Regions from separate parts of the Enterobacter sp. 4974935 genome, predicted to be linked through region 3. Evidence: predicted binding sites of a transcription regulator. Region 3 holds the regulator's gene; each other region holds the start of a gene.
What was found. The regulator sigma-54, encoded in region 3, starts transcription at its own class of promoters, with help from an activator protein. The targets are predictions, from matches to a motif close to GTTGGCACANNTTTCGCTNT.
Positions count from the first base shown of each region.

Region 1: hycA (formate hydrogenlyase regulator HycA) is a predicted target of sigma-54. The motif match lies at 2,272-2,291, and genes of this name have one in related genera.
Region 2: AC4OVS_RS16070 (amino acid ABC transporter substrate-binding protein) is a predicted target of sigma-54. The motif match lies at 6,178-6,197, and genes of this name have one in related genera.

Region 1 is NZ_JBZWGT010000003.1:775,618-783,340, forward strand. It holds gene hypD (hydrogenase formation protein HypD) at 1-630, opposite strand, end outside; gene AC4OVS_RS04915 (HypC/HybG/HupF family hydrogenase formation chaperone) at 634-906, opposite strand; gene hypB (hydrogenase nickel incorporation protein HypB) at 897-1,760, opposite strand; gene hypA (hydrogenase maturation nickel metallochaperone HypA) at 1,764-2,114, opposite strand; gene hycA (formate hydrogenlyase regulator HycA) at 2,325-2,789, shown strand; gene AC4OVS_RS04935 (4Fe-4S dicluster domain-containing protein) at 2,863-3,471, shown strand; gene hycC (formate hydrogenlyase subunit 3) at 3,468-5,282, shown strand; gene AC4OVS_RS04945 (respiratory chain complex I subunit 1 family protein) at 5,284-6,207, shown strand; gene hycE (formate hydrogenlyase subunit HycE) at 6,223-7,723, shown strand, end outside.
Region 2 is NZ_JBZWGT010000003.1:3,075,139-3,082,861, forward strand. It holds gene ubiF (3-demethoxyubiquinol 3-hydroxylase) at 1-345, opposite strand, end outside; gene miaB (tRNA (N6-isopentenyl adenosine(37)-C2)-methylthiotransferase MiaB) at 481-1,905, shown strand; gene AC4OVS_RS16050 (PhoH family protein) at 2,069-3,115, shown strand; gene ybeY (rRNA maturation RNase YbeY) at 3,112-3,579, shown strand; gene corC (CNNM family magnesium/cobalt transport protein CorC) at 3,664-4,542, shown strand; gene lnt (apolipoprotein N-acyltransferase) at 4,548-6,086, shown strand; gene AC4OVS_RS16070 (amino acid ABC transporter substrate-binding protein) at 6,470-7,375, shown strand; gene gltJ (glutamate/aspartate ABC transporter permease GltJ) at 7,531-7,723, shown strand, end outside.
Region 3 is NZ_JBZWGT010000003.1:317,400-325,122, reverse strand. It holds gene mlaE (lipid asymmetry maintenance ABC transporter permease subunit MlaE) at 1-17, opposite strand, end outside; gene mlaF (phospholipid ABC transporter ATP-binding protein MlaF) at 25-837, opposite strand; gene AC4OVS_RS02705 (calcium/sodium antiporter) at 1,065-2,042, shown strand; gene kdsD (arabinose-5-phosphate isomerase KdsD) at 2,056-3,042, shown strand; gene kdsC (3-deoxy-manno-octulosonate-8-phosphatase KdsC) at 3,057-3,623, shown strand; gene lptC (LPS export ABC transporter periplasmic protein LptC) at 3,620-4,195, shown strand; gene lptA (lipopolysaccharide ABC transporter substrate-binding protein LptA) at 4,164-4,718, shown strand; gene lptB (LPS export ABC transporter ATP-binding protein) at 4,725-5,450, shown strand; gene rpoN (RNA polymerase factor sigma-54) at 5,498-6,931, shown strand; gene hpf (ribosome hibernation promoting factor) at 6,954-7,241, shown strand; gene ptsN (PTS IIA-like nitrogen regulatory protein PtsN) at 7,324-7,723, shown strand, end outside.

The DNA of each region.
Region 1 (7,723 bases), 460 kb from region 3:
GGCTTCTGTGCCGATCACCATGCTGACGTGTCCTGGTGCCAGGAAGGCGTCGATGCCGTTGTCCGGCGCTTCAAGCAGGCTACGCAGCGTGGGAATAAGCGTGATGTGCTGGCAGAAAAAGTAAAAGTTAGTGACGTTGCGGGCTTTCGCCTGCTGGAGAGTGATAGCGGTGGCGGGCATGGTGGTTTCAAAACCCAGCCCGAAAAAGACCACCTTACGCTCAGGATTAGCCTCTGCCAGCGTCAGGGCATCCATCGGTGAGTAGACGATCCGCACGTCCGCGCCGCGCGCCTTCGCCTGGAGCAGCGAGCCATTTTTTCCCGGTACGCGCATGGCGTCGCCAAAGGTGCAAAAAATCACACCGGGGCGGCTGGCGATGTCGAGACAGCTGTCGATGCGCCCCATGGGCAGCACGCACACCGGGCAGCCGGGGCCGTGGATAAATTCGATGTTCTCCGGCAGCAGCTGGTCGAGGCCAAATTTAAAGATGGCGTGGGTGTGTCCGCCGCACACCTCCATGATCCGCAGCGGTTTTTCTTTCGTGTAGTCCAGCAGGGACGCGCGGGTTTTCAGGCGATCGATAAGCTGCAACACCTGCTCAGGCGCGCGATATTCATCAACGTAACGCATGTGTTATCGTTCCTCACCATACAGCAGGGCACCCACGTCCGGCTCAACGTCGAACATATTCTGTAGCGCGTCCAGCGTGTCACGGGCTTCTTCCTCATTAATCACGCTCATGGCAAACCCCACGTGGACCAGCACCCACTGGCCGAGACGCGTTGCGCCGGTCTCATCGTGGCTGCCCACCAGCGTCAGATCGACATCGCGCAGGATGCCGCAGATCTCCACTTTGGCCTGATTGCCGTCGATCGAATGAATTTGTCCGGGGACGCCTATGCACATCGTTCGCTCTCCAGCCAGTTCAGCCAGGCGTCCATCCCGTCGCCGCGCGTGGCGGAAACCAGCAGGATCTCAATGTCCGGGTTCACTTCCCGGGCGTAAGCCAGGCACTTATCCACGTCGAAATTCAGGTACGGCAGCAGGTCGACTTTGTTCAGCAGCATGAGGGAGGCGGCGGCAAACATATGTGGATACTTCAGCGGCTTGTCTTCCCCTTCGGTCACGGAGAGCACCGCCACTTTATGCCGCTCGCCAAGGTCGAAGCTTGCCGGGCAGACCAGGTTGCCGACGTTTTCAATAAACAGGATGCCGTTATCCGCCAGCGGCAGGCGCGGGGCGGCGTCGGCAATCATCTGCGCATCCAGGTGGCAGCCCTTGCCGGTGTTGACCTGAATCGCGGGCGTACCGGTTTCGCGGATGCGCGCCGCGTCGTTTACCGTTTGCTGATCGCCTTCGATAACGGCGCAGGAGACACGTTTATTCAGTCGTTTGAGGGTTTCGGTCAGCAGGGTGGTTTTACCGGAGCCGGGGCTGGAGACCAGGTTCAGTACCAGCTGTTGACGGGCGGCAAAGCGGGCGCGATTGCGAGCGGCGAGCTGGTTATTTTTGTCCAGCACATTGATCTCCACCTCCAGCATCTCGCGCTGGCTGATGCCCGGCGCGTGGGTGCCTGCTTCGCCGTGGCCGTAATGCAGGTCGCCCGCGTCTGAACGCTGCGGCGCAAAGGTGATGCCGGTCAGTGCCGCCGCAGGACGCGGGGCAGGAGAAAAGGGTGCGGAGCGAAACGCGGAGTGGGGACGGTGTTCATCCCCTTCTATATACAGGTTGCCTTCAGCGCAACCGCAGGTACTACACATACATTACTCCTTCTCGATTTCGAGGCGTTGGATCTGCATACCGTCATCCGCCACGATGCGCAGCCCGCTGCTCTGGCACTGCGGACAGCGCTGTACCTTCGATGACAGCAGCGTGACGTACTGCTGACACTGCTCGCACCAGCACTCCGCCTGCTGCTCCTCGATATACAGTGCGCAACCCTCCGCCAGCGTGCCGCGGCACACCAGCTCAAAACAGAAGGTGAGGGCGCTGGTCTCGACGCAGGAAAACGCCCCGACCTTCAGCCAGACGCCGGTCACGCGCTTCGCATGGTTCTGCACAGCCTGCTGTTCGATAAGTTCCAGTGCCCGCTGGCAGAGGGTGATTTCGTGCATGACGCCTCCTTAATGAATTGCCCCTTTAATGCAATAACAGTGCCAGCTTGTTTTGCGTTACGGCGTGACGATGTCAACGCTGTCGAAATGACACGTCGACACCGCGGCGGTGACAGTGCGCATCTCTTTAAAATCCATTTAAATCAATAAATTAAAAATTGGCACGAAATCTGCTTAACAGCCGCTAACTCCATTAACCGGATACCTTTTATGACTATTTGGGAAATTAGCGAAAAAGCGGATTACATCGCGCAACGTCATCAGCAGCTTCAGGATCAGTGGCACCTCTACTGCAACTCTCTGATTCAGGGGATCACCCTGTCAAAAGCCCGTCTGCACCATGCCATGAGCTGCGCGGCGCAGGGGGATATGCGCTTTGTGTTGTTTGGACACTTCACGATTTTTGTCACCCTGGCGGAGAGCTTCAACAGCCACACCATTGAGTATTACGTTGAGACAAAAGAGGGTGAAAAACAGTGTATTGCGAAAGCCCAACTGATGGCCGACGGCATGGTGGACGGTCACGTCAGCACCCGCGATCGCCAGCAGGTGCTGGAGCACTATCTGGAGAAAATCGCGCCGGTTTATAACGGCCTCTACGCTGCCGTTGAGCACGATCAGCCGATCAACCTGAAACAGCTGATCGACGGAAAATCCTCCGCGAACGTGGCCTGAAAAGCGAGTGTCGAGAAGTGTCGATAAGACAGTTTTTTTTCGTCAAAAATGACCATCACCAGAGGATGACCCGGTGAACCGTTTTGTAATTGCTGACTCGACGGTCTGTATTGGCTGTCGAACCTGTGAGGCGGCGTGCTCGGAAACGCACCGCCTGCACGGGCTACAGTCCATGCCGCGCCTGCGCGTCATGCGTAATGAGAAAGAGTCTGCCCCGCAGCTCTGTCACCACTGTGAAGACGCGCCATGCGCGGGCGTCTGTCCCGTCAATGCCATCACCCGCGTTGACGGCGCGGTACAGCTGAACGAAAGCCTGTGCGTGAGCTGCAAGCTGTGCGGCATCGCCTGTCCGTTTGGCGCCATTGAGTTTTCCGGCAGCCGTCCGCTGCATATTCCGGCGAATGCCAACACCCCGAAAGCGCCGCCTGCGCCACCGGCTCCGGCACGCGTGAGCACGCTGCTGGACTGGGTGCCGGGCATTCGCGCCGTCGCGGTGAAGTGCGACCTGTGCAGCTTCGATGAACAAGGTCCGGCCTGCGTGCGCACCTGTCCGACCAAAGCGTTAATTCTGGTTAATATTCGCGACATCGCCCGCACCAGCAAACGCAAGCGCGAGCTGACCATCAATACTGACGTCGGCGATCTTTCGCTGCTGCGGGCGCTTAACGAGGGGGCGAAATGAACGCGATAGTTATGATGACCAGCGGCGTGGCCTGGTTTGCCGCCGCCGCTGTCCTGGCGCTGCTCCTCTCCTTCCATAAAACGCTGAGCGGCTGGATCGCCGGTATCGGCGGGGCGGTCGGCAGCCTGATGACGCTGGCGGCGGGCGGCGTTGTCCTGATCGACGGCCAATCCGTCGACACCCTCATCCCGCTGATTCACCACGCCGTTGAGCTTACGCCGCTAAATGCCATCTGGCTGGTCACCTTTGGTCTGTGTGGGCTGTTTATCAGCCTGTTTAATATCGACTGGCACCGCCATCAGCATACCAACGCCAACGGCCTGCTGGTCAACCTGTTGATGGCCGCCGCGGTCTGCACTGTTGTCGCCAGCAACCTCGGCGCGCTGGTGGTGATGGCTGAAATCATGGCCCTGTGCGGCGTGTTCCTGACCGGATGCAGCGCCTCCGGCAAGCTGTGGTTTGCGCTCGGACGACTCGGCACGCTGCTGCTGGCGCTGGCCTGCTGGCTGGTGTGGCAGCGTTTCGGCACGCTGGACTTTGCCGTGCTTAACGGCCAGCCGCTGGGGAATGACGTCTGGCTGTTGGGCGTAGTCGGTTTTGGCCTGCTGGCCGGGATTATCCCGCTGCACGGCTGGGTGCCGCAGGCGCATGCCAATGCCTCGGCCCCGGCTGCCGCGCTGTTCTCCACCGTGGTGATGAAGGTCGGTCTGTTCGGCATCCTGACGATAACCCTGACGGGCGGCCAGCCGCCGCTGTGGTGGGGCGTGGCGCTGCTGATTGCGGGGATGATCACCGCATTTGTCGGCGGGCTGTACGCCCTGATGGAGCATAACATCCAGCGCCTGCTGGCGTACCACACTCTGGAGAATATCGGCATCATCCTGCTCGGCATGGGCGCGGGTGTCAGCGGGCTGGCGCTCAACCAGCCGGCGCTGATTGCCGCCGGGTTTATTGGCGGTCTGTATCACCTTATCAACCACAGCCTGTTTAAAAGCACCCTGTTCCTCGGCGCGGGCAGCGTCTGGTTTCGCACCGGGCACCGCGATATTGAAAAGCTCGGCGGGATTGGCAAAAAAATGCCCGTCATTTCGCTGGCGATGCTGGTCGGGCTGATGGCGATGGCCGCGCTGCCGCCGCTGAACGGCTTTGCCGGGGAGTGGGTGATCTATCAGTCCTTCTTCGCGCTCGGCCAGAGCGACGCGTTTATCGCGCGGCTGCTCGGCCCGCTGCTGGCGGTTGGGCTGGCGATTACCGGGGCACTGGCGGTGATGTGTATGGCAAAGGTTTACGGCGTCACCTTCCTGGGTGCGCCGCGCACCCGCGAAGCGGAAAACGCCTGTTGCGCCCCGGTGCTGATGGCCACCAGCGTGGTCGCGCTGGCGCTGTGCTGTATCGCAGGTGGGGTTGCCGCGCCGTGGCTGCTGCCGCTTCTGGGCCACGCCATTCCGCTGCCGCTGGCTACGGCGCATACCGTCGTGTCCCAGCCGATGATGGCGCTGCTGCTGATTGCCGCGCCGCTCCTGCCGTTCGTGCTGATGCTGTTCTTCAGACGCGACCGTCTCGCCTCCCGCTCGCGCGGCGCGGCGTGGGCCTGCGGCTACGAACACGAGCAGTCGATGGTCATCACCGCCCACGGTTTCGCCATGCCGGTGAAGGAGAACTTCGCCGCCGTGCTGAAGCTGCGCCACTGGCTGAACCCGGTGGGCTGGGTGCCGGGCTGGCAGAGTGCCGCCGTGCCCGTGCTGTTCCGTCGCCTGGCGCTGATCGAGCTGGCGGTGCTGGTGGTGATTGTCATTTCACGAGGAGCCTGACATGAGTTTGTTACTGGCAATACTTCAGGCGCTGGTGTTGTTCGCCGCCGCGCCGCTGCTGTCGGGCATCACGCGCGTGGCGCGCGCCCGGCTACACAACCGTCGCGGGCCTGGCGTGCTCCAGGAGTACCGCGATCTCTTCAAGCTGCTCTCCCGTCAGAGCGTCGCGCCGGATGCCTCAGGTTGGGTGTTCCGCCTGACGCCGTTCGTGATGGTCGGCGTGATGCTGACCATCGCCACCGCGCTGCCGGTAGTGACGGTGGGCTCGCCGCTGCCCGTGCTTGGCGATCTGATTACGCTGATCTACCTCTTCGCCATCGCGCGTTTCTTCTTTGCGATTGCGGGCCTGGACACCGGCAGCCCGTTTACGGGTATCGGCGCCAGTCGTGAGGCGATGCTCGGCGTGCTGGTTGAGCCAATTCTGCTGCTGGGGCTGTGGGTCGCCGCGCAGGTTGCTGGCTCGACCCACATCAGTTTCATCACCGACACCGTTTACCACTGGCCGGTTTCACGTTCGCTCCCGCTGGTGCTGGCGCTCTGCGCCTGCGCGTTCGCCACCTTTATCGAGATGGGCAAGCTGCCGTTCGATCTCGCGGAAGCGGAGCAGGAATTGCAGGAGGGGCCACTCACCGAGTACAGCGGCTACGGCTTTGCGGTGCTGAAGTGGGGCATCAGCCTCAAGCAGCTGGTGGTGTTGCAGATGTTCGTCGGCGTTTTCTTCCCGTGGGGGCAGATGACGCACTTCTCTGCGGGCGGCCTGCTGCTGGCCGTTGTGGTGGCTGCGCTCAAGCTGCTTATCGGCGTGCTGGTGATTGCCCTGTTTGAAAACAGCATGGCGCGCCTGCGTTTTGTCGAAACGTCACGCATTACCTGGGCTGGTTTTGGTTTTGCATTTTTAGCGTTCGTCTCCTTGCTGGTGGCGTGATTAAAGAGAGTGTTTATGTCTGAAGAAAAGAAAGGTCAGCAGTATCTCGCCGCGTTGCATCAGGCTTTCCCGGGCGTGGTGCTGGAGGAGTCATGGCAAACCAAAGACCAGGTAACCGTCACCATTAAGGTGAACTATCTGCCGGAAGTGGTGGAGTTTCTCTACTACCAGCAGGGCGGCTGGCTGTCGGTGCTGTTCGGCAACGACGAGCGTCAGCTGTGCGGCAACTATGCGGTGTACTACGTGATGTCGATGGAGCAGGGCGAGAAGTGCTGGCTCACCGTGCGCGTCGAAGTTGACCCGAACAAGCCGGAGTACCCGTCCGTCACGCCGCGCGTACCCGCCGCCGTCTGGGGCGAGCGCGAAGTGCGCGACATGTACGGCCTGGTGCCGGTTGGTCTGCCTGACGAGCGTCGTCTGGTGCTGCCGGACGACTGGCCGGATGAACTCTATCCGCTGCGCAAGGACAGCATGGACTACCGCCAGCGTCCGGCCCCGACAACCGACAGCGAAACCTACGAGTTCATCAACGAGCTGGGCAGCAAGAAGAATAATGTGGTGCCGATCGGCCCGCTGCACGTCACCTCTGACGAACCGGGCCACTTCCGCCTGTTCGTCGACGGCGAAAACATTATCGACGCCGACTACCGCCTGTTCTACGTCCACCGCGGCATGGAGAAGCTGGCGGAGACCCGCATGGGCTACAACGAAGTCACGTTTCTTTCTGACCGCGTGTGCGGCATCTGCGGCTTTGCCCACAGCACCGCCTACACCACCTCGGTGGAGAACGGCATGGGGATCGTGGTGCCGGAACGCGCGCAGATGATCCGCGCCATTCTGCTGGAGGTGGAACGCCTGCACTCACACCTGCTGAACCTCGGCCTGGCCTGCCACTTCGTCGGCTTTGACTCCGGGTTTATGCAGTTCTTCCGCGTGCGTGAGGCATCAATGAAGATGGCGGAGATCCTCACCGGGGCGCGTAAAACCTACGGCCTGAACCTGATCGGCGGGATCCGCCGCGACCTGCTGAAAGACGACATGATCCAGACCCGCCAGCTGGCGCAGCAGATGCGCCGCGACGTGCAGGAGCTGGTGGACATGCTGCTCAGCACGCCCAACATCGAGCAGCGCACCGTCGGGATTGGTCGTCTTGACCCGGAAATCGCCCGCGACTTCAGCAACGTCGGTCCAATGGTGCGCGCCAGCGGCCACGCCCGCGACACCCGCGCCGATCACCCGTTCGTCGGCTACGGCCTGCTGCCGATGACCGTGCACAGCGAGCAGGGCTGCGACGTCATCTCCCGCCTGAAGGTGCGCATCAACGAGGTGTTTACTGCGCTGAACATGATCGACTACGGCCTCGATAACCTGCCGGGCGGCCCGCTGATGGTGGAAGGCTTCACCTACATTCCAAACCGCTTTGCCCTCGGATTCGCCGAAGCGCCGCGCGGGGATGACATTCACTGGAGCATGACCGGCGACAACCAGAAGCTCTACCGCTGGCGCTGCCGTGCGG
Region 2 (7,723 bases), 2.8 Mb from region 3:
CTGGAGCACGTTGTTTTCCACCATATAGCCCAGACGCGGCAGTTTCAGCTCGGCGGCGTCAAACGAGACGTGAGCATTTTCCCACTCCCAGGTTTCAAGACGGCTGTAGGGGTGCGCGCGCATCGCCAGCACCGCCTCCCAGACGCCCAGCCCGCGAAGCAGATCAACAGAGGACGCGCTGATGGCGGAAATACGCACGTCCGGTTGGCTGGAAGGATCGAATACCGGCGGAGCCGCCTGTTCAATAACGGTTACGTCAAATCCCTGCTGCGCCAGCCCCAGCGCCAGTGCGCCGCCGACCATACCGCCGCCAACAACGGCAACTTCGGTGTTCAGGAGTGTCATGGTCACTATTCCTTATTGGAGAATACCTTAAGTTTACCGGATTTTTGCGGCCCTGAGGTTGACAACCTTCATACTGGTCACAACCGCACCAAAGCATTACAATACGCGGCTTGCAATCCTGAGCTGAGCAAGTCGATGACTAAAAAACTCCATATAAAAACCTGGGGCTGTCAGATGAACGAATACGATTCATCGAAGATGGCCGATCTGCTGGATACCACCCACGGATACCAGCTGACTGAAAATGCGAAAGAAGCCGATGTGCTGCTGCTGAACACCTGTTCAATTCGTGAAAAAGCACAGGAAAAAGTCTTTCATGTGTTAGGCCGCTGGAAGCTTCTCAAACGGAAAAATCCGGACCTGATCATTGGCGTGGGTGGCTGCGTCGCATCGCAGGAAGGTAAGCTGATCCGCCAGAGAGCCCCCTATGTGGATATCGTTTTTGGCCCTCAGACCCTTCACCGCCTGCCAGAGATGATTAATCAGGTTCGCGGCAGCCGTAGCCCGGTGGTTGACGTGAGTTTCCCGGAGATCGAGAAATTTGACCGTCTGCCAGAGCCGCGCGCTGATGGCCCGACCGCCTTCGTCTCCATCATGGAAGGCTGCAACAAATACTGTACTTACTGCGTGGTACCTTACACCCGTGGTGAAGAAGTGAGCCGCCCGGCAGACGATATCCTGTTTGAAATCGCGCAGCTTGCCGCGCAGGGCGTTCGCGAAGTGAACCTGCTGGGCCAGAATGTGAACGCCTGGCGCGGGGAAAACTACGACGGCACCACCGGCAGCTTTGCTGAACTGCTGCGTCTGGTGGCGGCGATTGACGGCATTGACCGCATTCGCTTTACCACCAGCCATCCGATGGAATTTACCGACGACATTATTGACGTCTATCGCGATACGCCAGAGCTGGTGAGCTTCCTGCACCTGCCGATCCAGTGCGGCTCTGACCGCGTGCTGAACCTGATGGGTCGTCCACATACGGTGCTGGAGTATAAGTCCACCATCCGCAAGCTGCGTGAAGCGCGCCCGGATATCCAGATTAGCTCCGACTTTATCGTCGGCTTCCCTGGCGAAACCGCTGATGACTTCGAGCGCACCATGAAGCTCATCGGCGAGGTGAATTTCGACGTCAGCTACAGCTTCATCTTCTCAGCACGCCCGGGCACCCCAGCGGCCGATATGGTTGACGATGTGCCGGAAGAAGAGAAAAAGCAGCGTCTGTATATTTTGCAGGAGCGTATCAACCAGCAGGCCAACGCCTGGAGCCGTCGTATGCTCGGCACTGTCCAGCGTATTCTGGTGGAAGGCACTTCCCGTAAGAGCATCATGGAACTGTCTGGTCGAACCGAAAATAACCGCGTGGTGAATTTTGAAGGCACCCCGGACATGATTGGTAAGTTTGTGGACGTCGAGATTGTCGAAGTGCTCACGAACTCGCTGCGCGGGAAGGTGGTACGCACTGAGGACGAAATGGGTCTGCGTATTGCACAGACTCCGGAATCCGTTATCTCTCGCACCCGTAAAGTCAACGATTCTGGCGTAGGTATTTACCAGCCCTGATCCCTCTGGCCTGCCTGTCCGGCAGGCCTTGTATTTCCTCTCATCACCCCCAATATCTACCGCAACGCTTGCGCCTTTATTCTATGGCGTGAATAATTTCGGTAATGACCGTTTTATTACGCCGTGTGGCCACAGGTCAGTTAACCAAATAAAGAGGAACAGTTTGAACATAGATACGCGTGAAATTAGCCTTGAGCCCGCAGACAACGCTCGCCTGCTGAGCCTGTGCGGGCCGTTTGATGACAACATCAAACAACTGGAGCGACGTCTGGGTATCGAAATCAATCGTCGCGATAACCATTTCAAACTCACCGGACGCCCAATCTGCGTCAACGCCGCGGCAGATATTCTCCGCAGCCTGTATGTTGATACCGCCCCGATGCGCGGTGAGATCCAGGATATTGAACCTGAACAGATCCACCTGGCCATCAAAGAGGCGCGCGTGCTTGAGCAGAGCGCGGAAAGCGTGCCGGACTATGGCAAAGCCATCAACATTAAAACCAAACGCGGCGTGATTAAGCCTCGTACCCCGAACCAGGCACAGTACATCGCCAACATTCTCGACCATGACATCACCTTTGGCGTGGGTCCGGCGGGTACGGGTAAAACCTATCTGGCCGTTGCTGCTGCGGTCGATGCACTTGAGCGTCAGGAGATCCGCCGTATCCTGCTGACCCGCCCTGCTGTAGAAGCCGGTGAGAAACTCGGCTTCCTGCCGGGCGATTTAAGTCAGAAAGTGGACCCCTACCTGCGCCCGCTGTACGACGCGCTGTTCGAAATGCTCGGCTTCGAGAAAGTTGAAAAGCTCATCGAGCGTAACGTGATTGAAGTGGCCCCGCTGGCCTACATGCGTGGGCGTACACTTAACGACGCGTTCATCATTCTGGATGAGAGCCAGAACACCACCATCGAACAAATGAAGATGTTCCTGACGCGTATTGGCTTTAACTCGAAAGCGGTTATTACCGGTGACGTCACCCAGATTGACCTGCCGCGTAACACCAAATCGGGTCTGCGTCACGCCATCGAAGTCCTGGCCGAGGTAGACGAAATCAGCTTCAACTTCTTCCACAGTGAAGACGTGGTACGCCACCCGGTGGTCGCGCGTATCGTTAACGCTTATGAGGCCTGGGAAGAGGCAGATCAGAAGCGCAGGGCCGAACTGGCCGCAGAACGTAAGCGCGAAGCGCAGGAGCATGAACAGAAATGAGTCAGGTGATCCTCGATTTACAGCTGGCCTGTGAAGATAATTCCAGCATGCCAGAAGAGGCACAGTTTCAGAAATGGCTGGATGCCGTTATCCCCCAGTTTCAGGAAGAATCAGAGGTCACGATTCGCCTGGTGGATGAAGCAGAAAGCCATGAGCTCAACCTGACCTATCGCGGGAAAGATAAGCCGACCAATGTGCTCTCTTTCCCGTTCGAAGCCCCTCCGGGCATTGAGATGCCGCTGCTGGGCGATCTGATCATCTGCCGTCAGGTGGTTGAGCAGGAAGCCAAAGAGCAGCAAAAGCCGCTGGAAGCGCACTGGGCACACATGGTGGTGCACGGTAGCCTGCATCTTCTGGGTTACGACCATATTGAAGATGACGAAGCGGAAGAGATGGAATCCCTCGAGACAGAGATAATGCTTGCTCTGGGCTATGAGGATCCGTACATTGCCGAGAAAGAATAGTCAGTCACTGACTACCATGCCGCCGCGCAGGGACATAGCGCGGCGGTTAACGTTGAACTAACAAGAGAACCCTTAACAAACGCCATGAGCGACGACAATTCACACAGTAGCGACACGACAACCACTAAAAAGGGATTTTTCTCCCTCATCCTGAACCAGCTTTTCCACGGCGAACCGAAAAACCGTGATGAACTGCTGGAGCTGATTCGTGATTCCGGGCAGAACGACCTTATCGACGAAGATACGCGCGAAATGCTCGAAGGGGTGATGGACATCGCCGACCAGCGCGTCCGCGACATCATGATCCCCCGCTCGCAGATGATTACCCTGAAACGCAACCAGACGCTGGACGAGTGCCTCGATGTGATTATCGAATCGGCTCACTCACGTTTCCCGGTCATCAGCGAAGACAAAGATCACATCGAAGGGATTTTGATGGCGAAAGATCTGCTGCCGTTTATGCGCAGCGATGCCGAAGCCTTCAGTATGGAAAAAGTGTTACGCCCGGCCGTGGTTGTGCCGGAAAGTAAGCGTGTGGATCGGATGCTGAAGGAGTTTCGCTCCCAGCGCTATCACATGGCGATTGTTATTGATGAATTTGGTGGCGTTTCCGGTCTGGTCACAATCGAAGACATCCTTGAGCTGATCGTGGGCGAAATCGAAGATGAGTATGACGAAGAAGAGGATATCGACTTCCGTCAGCTGAGCCGCCACACCTGGACCGTGCGCGCGCTGGCCTCCATTGAAGACTTCAATGACACCTTTGGCACCAGCTTCAGCGATGAAGAAGTGGACACCATTGGTGGTCTGGTGATGCAGGCCTTCGGCCATCTTCCGGCCCGCGGTGAAACCGTTGACATCGATGGTTACCAGTTCAAGGTCGCAATGGCTGACAGCCGACGTATTATTCAGGTTCATGTCAGAATGCCGGACGACTCACCGGTGCCAAAACTGGAAGATTAATGTAAATGGCATTTGCCCCATTCTTTGAACGCCAGCGCGTCCGTTTGCTGCTGGCGCTGTTACTCGGAGCCAGCGGTACGCTGGCTTTTTCTCCTTACGATATCTGGCCAGCCGCTATTCTCTCCCTGATGGGGCTACAGGGTCTTACCCTGAATCGTCGTCCGGTACAGGCCGCAGCCATAGGCTACTTCTGGGGGCTGGGGCTGTTTGGCTCTGGTATCAACTGGGTCTACGTCAGTATCGCGCAATTTGGCGGAATGCCGGGGCCGGTTAACGTCTTCCTGGTTGTGCTGCTCGCCGCCTATCTTTCGCTCTACACTGGCCTGTTCGCCGGTATTCTATCTCGTCTGTGGCCTAAAACGACCTGGCTGCGCGTCGCGATAGCGGCTCCCGTTGTCTGGCAAATCACCGAATTTCTGCGCGGCTGGGTACTGACCGGCTTCCCGTGGTTGCAGTTCGGCTATAGCCAGGTGGACGGCCCGCTGAAAGGTCTGGCTCCCGTCATGGGCGTAGAGGCGATTAACTTCCTGCTCATGGCGGTCAGCGGCCTGCTGGTGCTGGCTCTGGTGACACGTAACTGGAAGCCGCTGGTTGCCGCGTTAATCCTGTTTGCCCTGCCTTTCCCACTGCGTTATATCCAGTGGTTCACGCTGGAGCCCGCGCGCGCCACGCAGGTATCGTTGATACAGGGCGATATCCCGCAGTCATTGAAATGGGATGAGAATCAGCTGCTGAACACGCTGAAAATCTACGCCAACGCCACCGAAAAGGTGATGGGTAAATCGCAGCTCATCATCTGGCCTGAGTCTGCGATCCCGGATCTGGAGATCAATCAGCAGCCCTTCCTGAAGATGATGGACGATCTGCTGCGCGCGCGCGGCAGTACGCTGATTACCGGAATTGTGGATGCGCGTCTCAATCAGCAGAACCGCTATGACACGTACAACACGATCATTACGCTCGGTAAGGACAGCGAATACAGCTATACCTCCACCAATCGTTACAACAAAAATCACCTTGTACCGTTTGGCGAGTTTGTTCCGCTGGAGTCTATTCTGCGCCCACTGGCACCGTTCTTTGACCTGCCGATGTCCTCATTCAGCCGGGGCCCTTACGTTCAGCCGCAGCTGCATGCGCACGGTTTTGCCCTGACGGCCGCTATTTGCTACGAGATTATTCTCGGCGAGCAGGTGCGCGATAACTTCCGCCCGGACACCGACTATCTGCTGACCATCTCAAACGATGCGTGGTTCGGTAAATCGATCGGCCCGTGGCAGCACTTCCAGATGGCACGAATGCGTTCTCTGGAGCTGGCACGTCCGCTGTTGCGCAGCACCAATAACGGCATCACCGCCGTGATTGGCCCGCAGGGTGAAATCCAGGCCATGATCCCGCAGTTCACCCGTGAGGTGCTGACCACGAAAGTGACGCCAGCTACGGGCCTGACGCCTTATGCGCGCACCGGGAACTGGCCGCTGTGGATCCTGACCACGCTGTTCGGTTTTGCCGCCGTAGTGATGAGCCTGCGTCAGCGTCGTAGATAACCTGGCCTTCTGTTGCCGGGTGGCGGCTACGCCTTACCCGGCCTACTCTCCGGCGTAGCCGCCACCCGACAATTTCCTCCTAAACTTCAATTCTGGCACGCCTGTTGCTTTGTTTAATTACGCAAACGCTGTCTGGCTTAACGTGCAACCTTGTCGCACCAGCATGGATCTCCGGTAGCACCGAAACGGTGCAACGAGAGATTATTGCCTCTGAATGGTGCGGCGCGCTTCGCAAAAATAAACAATAACGCAGCAAAATCTTTACATTAAGCCAGACTAAATGTTAACAAGCTTGCATAACACTGCACTCGCATTGCGCGAGATATAACAACATCACAATGGGTATCAAAGCGTCACTGGCGCTGATAAGAAAGGAGTTGGGTATGCAATTACGTAAACTGGCCACAGCAATGCTGGTTATGGGAATGTCTGCGGGCATCGTTCACGCTGAAGACGCTCCGGCAGCAGGAAGCACTCTCGACAAGATTGCCAAAAACGGCGTGATCGTGGTCGGCCACCGTGAATCTTCTGTCCCGTTCTCTTACTACGACAACACGCAAAAAGTCGTGGGCTATTCACAGGATTACTCCAACGCCATCGTTGAAGCCGTGAAGAAAAAGCTGAACAAACCTGACCTGCAAGTGAAGCTGATCCCCATCACTTCACAGAACCGTATTCCTCTGCTGCAAAACGGCACATTTGATTTTGAATGTGGCTCAACCACCAACAACCTTGAGCGTCAGAAACAGGCCGCTTTCTCGGACACTATCTTCGTTGTAGGCACCCGCCTGCTGACGAAGAAAGGCGGCGATATCAAAGATTTTGCTGACCTGAAAGGCAAAGCGGTTGTCGTGACCTCCGGTACCACGTCCGAAGTGCTGCTGCACAAGCTGAACGACGAGAAGAAAATGGACATGCGCATCATCAGCGCGAAAGATCACGGCGACTCCTTCCGTACCCTGGAAAGCGGTCGTGCCGTTGCGTTTATGATGGATGACGCTCTGCTGGCAGGCGAGCGCGCCAAGGCGAAGAAACCAGACAACTGGGAAATCGTCGGGACTGCGCAGTCGAAAGAAGCTTACGGCTGTATGCTGCGTAAAGGCGATGAAGGCTTCAAAAAGCTGATCGATGACACCATCGCTCAGGCGCAAACCTCTGGCGAAGCGGCAAAATGGTTCGACAAATGGTTCAAGAACCCAATTCCACCAAAAAACCTGAACATGAACTTTGAACTGTCTGACGACATGAAAGCGCTGTTCAAATCACCAAACGACAAAGCTCTTAACTAACTAGAACGACAGGGGCGGGATCTCCTGCCCTCTCGATTGTCGGGAAGCATGGACAGACTATACGTTGAGTGGTCGTTCCCCACTCAGCGCAAAAATTGAGCTTCTCACCAATCTTCGAGGGTAGCGCTGCTACCCTCTTTTTTCTGGAGTTTACTATGTCAATTGACTGGAACTGGGGCATCTTTCTGCAACAAGCCCCGTTCGGCAACACCACCTATCTCGGCTGGCTGTGGAGCGGCTTTCAGGTTACCGTTGCGTTATCGATAACGGCGTGGATTATCGCGTTTCTTGTCGGTTCGCTGTTCGGTATTCTGCGTACCGTCCCTAATCGTTTTCTCTCTTCGATTG
Region 3 (7,723 bases):
AACGCATTTAACAGCATGAGTGGATTAACTCCCTATTCCCAGTAAATCGTCATGATAGTCGCCCGCCGGATAGCGGAAAGGCACCGGCCCATCTGCGATACCGTCCAGGAACTGCCGCACGCGCGGATCGCCATTCTCCTGCAACGCCTGAGCGCTGCCGTGGGCGACGATCTTTTTGTCAGCCACAATATAGGCGTAATCAGCAATACTCAGCACTTCCGGCACGTCGTGGGAAACCACCACGCAGGTGACGCCAAGGGCGCTGTTCAGCTCCGAGATTAACTTCACCAGCACGCCCATGGTGATAGGGTCCTGCCCGACGAACGGTTCATCGAACATGATTAAATCGGGTTCCAGGGCAATAGCACGCGCCAGCGCGGCGCGGCGCGCCATCCCACCCGAGAGTTCGGACGGCATAAGTTTCGCAGCCCCCCGCAACCCCACAGCTTCGAGCTTCATCATCACCGTGCTGTGCAACAGCGCAGGAGGAAGATGGGTGTGCTCACGCAGCGGATAGGCCACGTTGTCAAATACGTTCATATCGGTGAACAGCGCACCCGACTGAAAGAGCATGCTCATCCGTTTGCGAACCGTGTAGAGGCGCGAGCGAGACATCTCCGGGACGTTTTCACCGTCGAAGAGAATTTCGCCGCTATCAGGGGGGATTTGCCCACCGATAAGACGCAGCAACGTCGTTTTACCGATCCCTGACGGCCCCATGATGGCGGTGATTTTACCGCGCGGCACGGTCAGCGAAATATCATCAAATATCACCCGGTTGCCGCGAGAAAAACTGACGCCCCGGACATCGACTATATTCGCCATCGTTTGGCTCATTTATGGTTCCTTACTTACCTTGCTTCACTGCTGGCATGAAGCGTAAATCAGCCCTAAACCCCGCATTTTTACAGAATATTCACTATTGGGGTTAGCGAAAGCTGGCATTTGTTTTACTTTTCCGGCGCATAAAGTCAAAATTAGGAATTCGTCACGTCTCAGACTTCATCTGGCGCTAAAATTCGTGCGCAGTGGACCAGCGAGTATACCTGAAGAAAGGACTTTTGATGCTTTTAGCAACAGCACTGTTAATAATTGGTTTACTGTTGGTGGTCTACAGTGCTGACCGTTTGGTCTTTGCCGCATCCATTCTCTGTCGACTCATTGGCATGCCGCCCATCATTATTGGGATGACGGTGGTCAGTGTAGGCACATCGCTTCCTGAAATCATCGTTTCTGTTTCAGCCTCGTTGCATGGCCAGGTCGACCTCGCTATTGGCACTGCGATTGGCTCTAACATCGTCAATATCTTGCTGATTTTAGGCTTAGCCGCATTACTGCATCCATTTCGCGTACATTCCGATGTTTTGCGTCGTGAATTGCCGCTAATGTTAGTCGTCAGTCTGCTGGCAGGCTATGTGCTTTATGACGGGGTGCTGAGCGTCGGTGACGGTATATTCCTGCTCGCCCTGGCCGTGATCTGGTTGCTTTACAGCGTGAAGATCGCACGTCTGGCGGAAAAACAGGGTAATGATAGCCTCACGCGTGAGCATCTCGCCGAGCTGCCACGGGAAGGGACCTTACCCGTCGCCCTGCTGTGGCTGGGCGTCGCGCTGATCATAATGCCAATGGCCACGCGGATGGTGGTCGATAACGCGACGGTGCTGGCGAACGCGTTTGCGATGAGCGAACTGACAATCGGTCTGACGGTCATCGCCATCGGCACCAGCCTGCCAGAGCTGGCTACCGCCATCGCCGGGGCGCGTAAAGGGGAAGATGATATCGCCATCGGCAATATCATTGGCTCGAATATTTTCAATATCGCGATCGTGACGGGGCTGCCAGCATTAATCTCACCGGGGCCGTTTAACCCTATGGTCTTCACGCGCGATTACGGTGTGATGCTACTGGTCAGCGTAATTTTCGCCCTGCTCTGCTGGCGGCGAAAAGAGCAGATCGGCAAAGGCGCGGGCGCGCTGCTGACGGGTGGATTTATCGTATGGCTGGCGATGCTGTACTGGCTCTCGCCACTTCTCTCTGGGTAAACGGAAACGCATTATGTCGCAAATAGAATTGCAGCCGGGTTTTGACTTTCAGAAAGCAGGCAAAGACGTTCTGGAGATTGAACGTGAAGGTCTGGCGCAGTTAGATCAGTACATTAATCAGGATTTTAGTCTGGCCTGTGAGAAGATGTTCTACTGCGCCGGTAAAGTCGTGGTGATGGGGATGGGCAAATCCGGCCATATCGGGCGCAAAATGGCGGCGACCTTTGCCAGTACCGGCACGTCGTCATTCTTCGTTCATCCCGGTGAAGCCGCGCACGGTGACCTCGGCATGGTTACGCCGCAGGACGTGGTTATTGCGCTGTCCAACTCCGGGGAATCGAATGAAATCCTGGCGTTGATCCCGGTGCTGAAGCGTCTGCACGTACCGCTGATTTGCATGACCAGCCGCCCGGAAAGCAGCATGGCGCGTGCGGCAGATATTCACCTGTGCGTGAAGGTGCCGAAAGAAGCCTGTCCGCTGGGGCTGGCGCCGACCTCCAGCACAACCGCCGCGCTGGTGATGGGCGATGCCCTTGCCGTTGCGCTGCTGGAAGCCCGCGGTTTTACGCCTGAAGATTTCGCTCTGTCTCACCCCGGCGGCGCGCTCGGGCGCAAACTGCTGCTGCGGGTCAACGATATTATGCACACCGGGGATGAGATCCCGCACGTCAGCAAAGAGGCCTCTTTGCGCGACGCGTTACTGGAGATCACCCGTAAAAACCTGGGCATGACGGTTATCTGCGACGATCTGATGAAGATTCAGGGCATTTTCACCGACGGCGACCTGCGCCGGGTATTCGATATGGGTGTGGATGTCCGAACGCTGGGCATCGCTGATGTAATGACACCAGGCGGGATCCGCGTCCGTCCGGGCACGCTGGCGGTAGATGTACTGAACCTGATGCAGTCCCGTCATATTACCTCAGTGATGGTTGCCGATGGCGACCAACTGCTGGGTGTGGTACATATGCATGATCTGCTGCGCGCTGGCGTAGTGTAATGAAGGATAAGACAATGAGTAATGCGGGTGCATCCCTTGCAACCTGTTATGGCCCGGTGAGCGCCCACATGATGGCAAAGGCGGAAAATATCCGCCTGCTGATCCTCGATGTGGATGGTGTGCTCTCCGACGGTCTGATTTATATGGGCAATAACGGCGAAGAGCTGAAAGCCTTTAACGTTCGCGACGGTTACGGTATCCGCTGTGCGCTCACGTCCGGTATTGAAGTTGCAATCATCACCGGGCGGAAAGCTAAACTGGTAGAAGATCGGTGTGAAACGCTGGGCATTACCCATCTCTATCAGGGGCAGTCTGATAAGATGGTAGCCTTCCGGGATCTGTTGGGAAAACTGGCCATTGCACCAGAGAATGTGGCATACGTCGGGGATGATTTGATCGACTGGCCAGTCATGGCGGAGGTGGGTCTGAGCATCGCCGTGGCTGACGCGCACCCGCTGCTGATCCCGCGTGCTGATTACGTTACCCATATTCACGGTGGCCGCGGCGCCGTCCGTGAAGTCTGCGATCTGCTTCTGCTGGCGCAGGGCAAGCTTGATGAGGCGAAAGGGCAATCGATATGAGTAAAACCAGACGTTGGGTTATCATTCTGCTTGCGCTTGTCGCCCTGGTACTGATTGGCGTAAACCTCGCTGACCGCGAAGATACGCAAGCGGAAGTGGTTAACACGAGCGACCCGACCTATAAAAGCGATCACAGCGACACCGTGGTCTATAGCCCGGAAGGCGCGCTGAACTATCGCCTCGTTGCTCAGCATGTAGAATATTTTTCAGATGACGGTACTTCGTGGTTTACCCAACCGGTCATGACCACCTTTGATACGGACAAAGTGCCGACGTGGTCTATCAAGTCTGACCGGGCAAAACTGACAAATGACCGTATGCTTTACCTGTATGGTCACGTTGAAGTCAACGCCCTGACCGCTGACGCGCAACTGCGAAAAATTACGACGGATAACGCCCAGATCAACCTGGTCACCCAGGATGTCACGTCGCAGGATTTAGTCACCCTGTATGGCACAACATTTAATTCCAGCGGTTTAAGAATGCGCGGGAACTTACGCAGCAAAAACGCCGAGCTGATTGAAAAGGTTAGAACCTCCTATGAAATTCAAAACAAACAAACTCAGCCTTAAAGTTGTTATCGCCAGCGCGCTGCTGGCGGCCAGTCTTCCCGCGCTTGCTGTGACTGGCGACACCGAACAGCCGATTCATATTGAATCCGATACCCAGTCTCTGGATATGCAGGGTAACGTCGTCACCTTTACCGGCAACGTGGTCATGACCCAGGGCACCATCAAAATCAACGCCGACAAAGTGGTCGTTACCCGACCGGGCGGCGAGCAGGGCAAAGAGATTATCGATGGTTATGGCAACCCGGCTACCTTCTACCAGATGCAGGACAACGGCAAGCCGGTGAAAGGCCATGCCTCGCATATGCACTATGAACTGGCGAAGGATCTGGTCATCCTGACCGGTAATGCTTACCTGGAACAGCTGGACAGCAATATCAAAGGCGACAAGATCACTTATCTGGTGAAAGAGCAGAAAATGCAGGCCTCCAGTGAAAAAGGCAAACGCGTCACGACCGTTCTTGTGCCTTCGCAATTGCAGGACAAGAACAACGGCCAGGCTCCGGCACAGAAAAAGAGTAACTAATTCGTTATGGCAACTTTAACTGCAAAAAACCTCGCGAAAGCGTATAAGGGCCGCCGCGTCGTCGAAGATGTCAGTCTGACCGTCAACTCCGGCGAAATCGTGGGTTTGCTTGGCCCTAACGGGGCGGGTAAAACCACGACCTTCTACATGGTGGTGGGCATTGTCCCGCGTGACGCCGGCAACATCATCATCGATGATGAAGATATCAGCCTGCTGCCACTGCATGCCCGCGCGCGTCGTGGCATCGGCTATCTGCCGCAGGAAGCCTCCATCTTCCGCCGCTTAAGCGTTTTCGACAACCTGATGGCCGTGCTTCAGATCCGTGACGATCTGACCAGCGAGCAGCGCACTGACCGTGCGAACGAGCTGATGGAAGAGTTTCATATCGAACATCTGCGTGACAGCCTCGGTCAGGCGCTGTCCGGTGGTGAACGCCGCCGCGTTGAGATTGCGCGCGCGCTGGCAGCAAACCCGAAATTTATCCTGCTGGATGAACCGTTTGCGGGCGTTGACCCCATCTCCGTTATCGATATCAAACGTATTATTGAGCACCTGCGCGACAGCGGGCTTGGCGTACTGATCACGGACCACAACGTTCGTGAAACGCTGGCCGTGTGTGAGCGCGCCTACATAGTGAGCCAGGGCCATCTGATTGCCCACGGCACGCCACAGCAAATCCTCGAAGATGAGCATGTTAAGCGCGTGTACCTTGGGGAAGACTTCAGACTCTGATAGGGTAGAGGTTAAGTCACGCCGAACCGGAGAAAAACGCTCTGAACATGAAGCAAGGTTTGCAATTACGGCTCAGCCAGCAACTGGCCATGACGCCGCAGCTACAACAGGCAATCCGTCTGTTGCAGCTGTCCACGTTAGAACTCCAGCAGGAGCTCCAGCAGGCGCTGGACAGCAATCCGCTGCTGGAGCAAACCGATCTTCATGACGAGGTAGACGCTCAGCAGACGCAGGACACAGAAACGCTCGACTCCGTAGATGCGCTCGAACAGAAAGAGATGCCGGAGGAACTGCCGCTGGATGCCAGCTGGGATGAAATCTACACCGCGGGTACCCCTTCCGGGACGCGTGCAGATTACCAGGACGATGAACTCCCGGTCTACCAGGGCGAAACTACCCAGTCGCTTCAGGACTACCTGATGTGGCAGGTGGAGCTGACGCCTTTCTCCGATACCGATCGCGCCATTGCCACCTCGATTGTCGATGCCGTTGACGACACGGGCTATTTGACCGTGACGCTGGACGAGATTCTGGAAAGCATCGGCGATGACGAGATTGAACTGGAAGAGATCGAAGCCGTCCTGAAACGCGTTCAGCGTTTCGACCCGATTGGCGTCGCCGCGAAAGATCTGCGCGACTGCCTTCTGATCCAGCTTTCGCAGTTTGCCAAAGAGACACCGTGGATTGATGAAGCCCGGCTCATCATCAGCGAGCATCTGGATTTGCTGGCAAATCACGACTTCCGCACCCTGATGCGCGTCACGCGCCTCAAAGAAGAGGTGCTGAAGGAAGCGGTGAATCTGATCCAGTCACTCGATCCGCGTCCGGGGCAATCTATCCAGACCAGCGAACCGGAATACGTTATTCCTGATGTGCTGGTGAGAAAACACAATGGCCGCTGGGTCGTTGAACTGAACGCCGACAGCATTCCTCGCCTGCAAATCAACCAGCAATACGCCTCCATGTGCACCAGCGCCCGTAACGACGCTGATAATCAATACATTCGCAGCAACCTTCAGGAAGCACGCTGGTTGATTAAGAGTCTGGAAAGCCGTAATGACACGCTGCTGCGCGTCAGCCGCTGTATTGTCGAACAGCAGCAGGCATTCTTTGAGCAGGGCGAAGAATTTATGAAACCGATGGTGCTGGCGGACATCGCCCAGGCCGTCGAGATGCATGAATCAACCATTTCCCGCGTGACCACGCAGAAGTATCTGCACAGCCCACGCGGTATTTTTGAGCTTAAGTATTTCTTCTCCAGCCACGTGAACACCGAAGGCGGCGGCGAAGCCTCGTCAACAGCTATTCGCGCCCTGGTGAAGAAGTTGATCGCCGCGGAGAACCCCGCGAAGCCACTCAGTGACAGTAAGTTAACCACCATGCTGTCCGATCAGGGTATTATGGTGGCACGCCGTACTGTCGCGAAGTATCGAGAGTCTTTATCCATTCCGCCGTCTAACCAGCGTAAACAACTGGTTTGACACAACCGATAAGGAAGACACTATGCAGCTCAATATCACCGGACATAACGTCGAAATTACTGAGGCTTTACGCGATTTTGTAAACGCTAAGTTCGCGAAACTCGAGCAGTATTTCGAGAGGATCAACCAGGTCTATGTTGTGTTGAAAGTGGAGAAAGTGACGCATATCTCGGATGCGACCCTGCACGTCAACGGAGGGGAACTTCATGCCAGTGCGGAAGGGCAAGACATGTACGCGGCTATCGACGGCTTGATTGATAAGCTTGCGAGACAGCTCAATAAACATAAAGATAAACTGAAACAACACTAATTGTCCGGGCAGTTAACGGGTGCAGGACGGCCTGTTGTGAAACACAACAGGCCATTTGTACAGTTAGCGCTTAGGTGAAATTATGATAAACAACGATTCCGCTCTTCAACTGAGCAATGTCCTTAACCAGGATTGTACCCGCAGTGGCGTTCACTGCCAGAGCAAAAAACGTGCGCTGGAAATCATCAGTGAGCTGGCCGCAAAACAGCTGGGTCTGCCGCCGCAGATCGTGTTTGAAGCCATTCTGACCCGTGAAAAAATGGGCAGTACCGGCATCGGCAATGGCATTGCGATCCCGCATGGCAAGCTGGAAGAAGATACGCTGCGTGCCGTGGGGGTGTTTGTGCAACTGGAAACGCCTATCGCTTTTGACGCCATCGATAACCAGCCTGTGGATCTGCTCTTCGCGCTGCTGGTTCCTGCCGATCAGACCAAAACCCACCTGCACACGCTGTCGCTGGTTGCCAAACGTCTGGCGGATA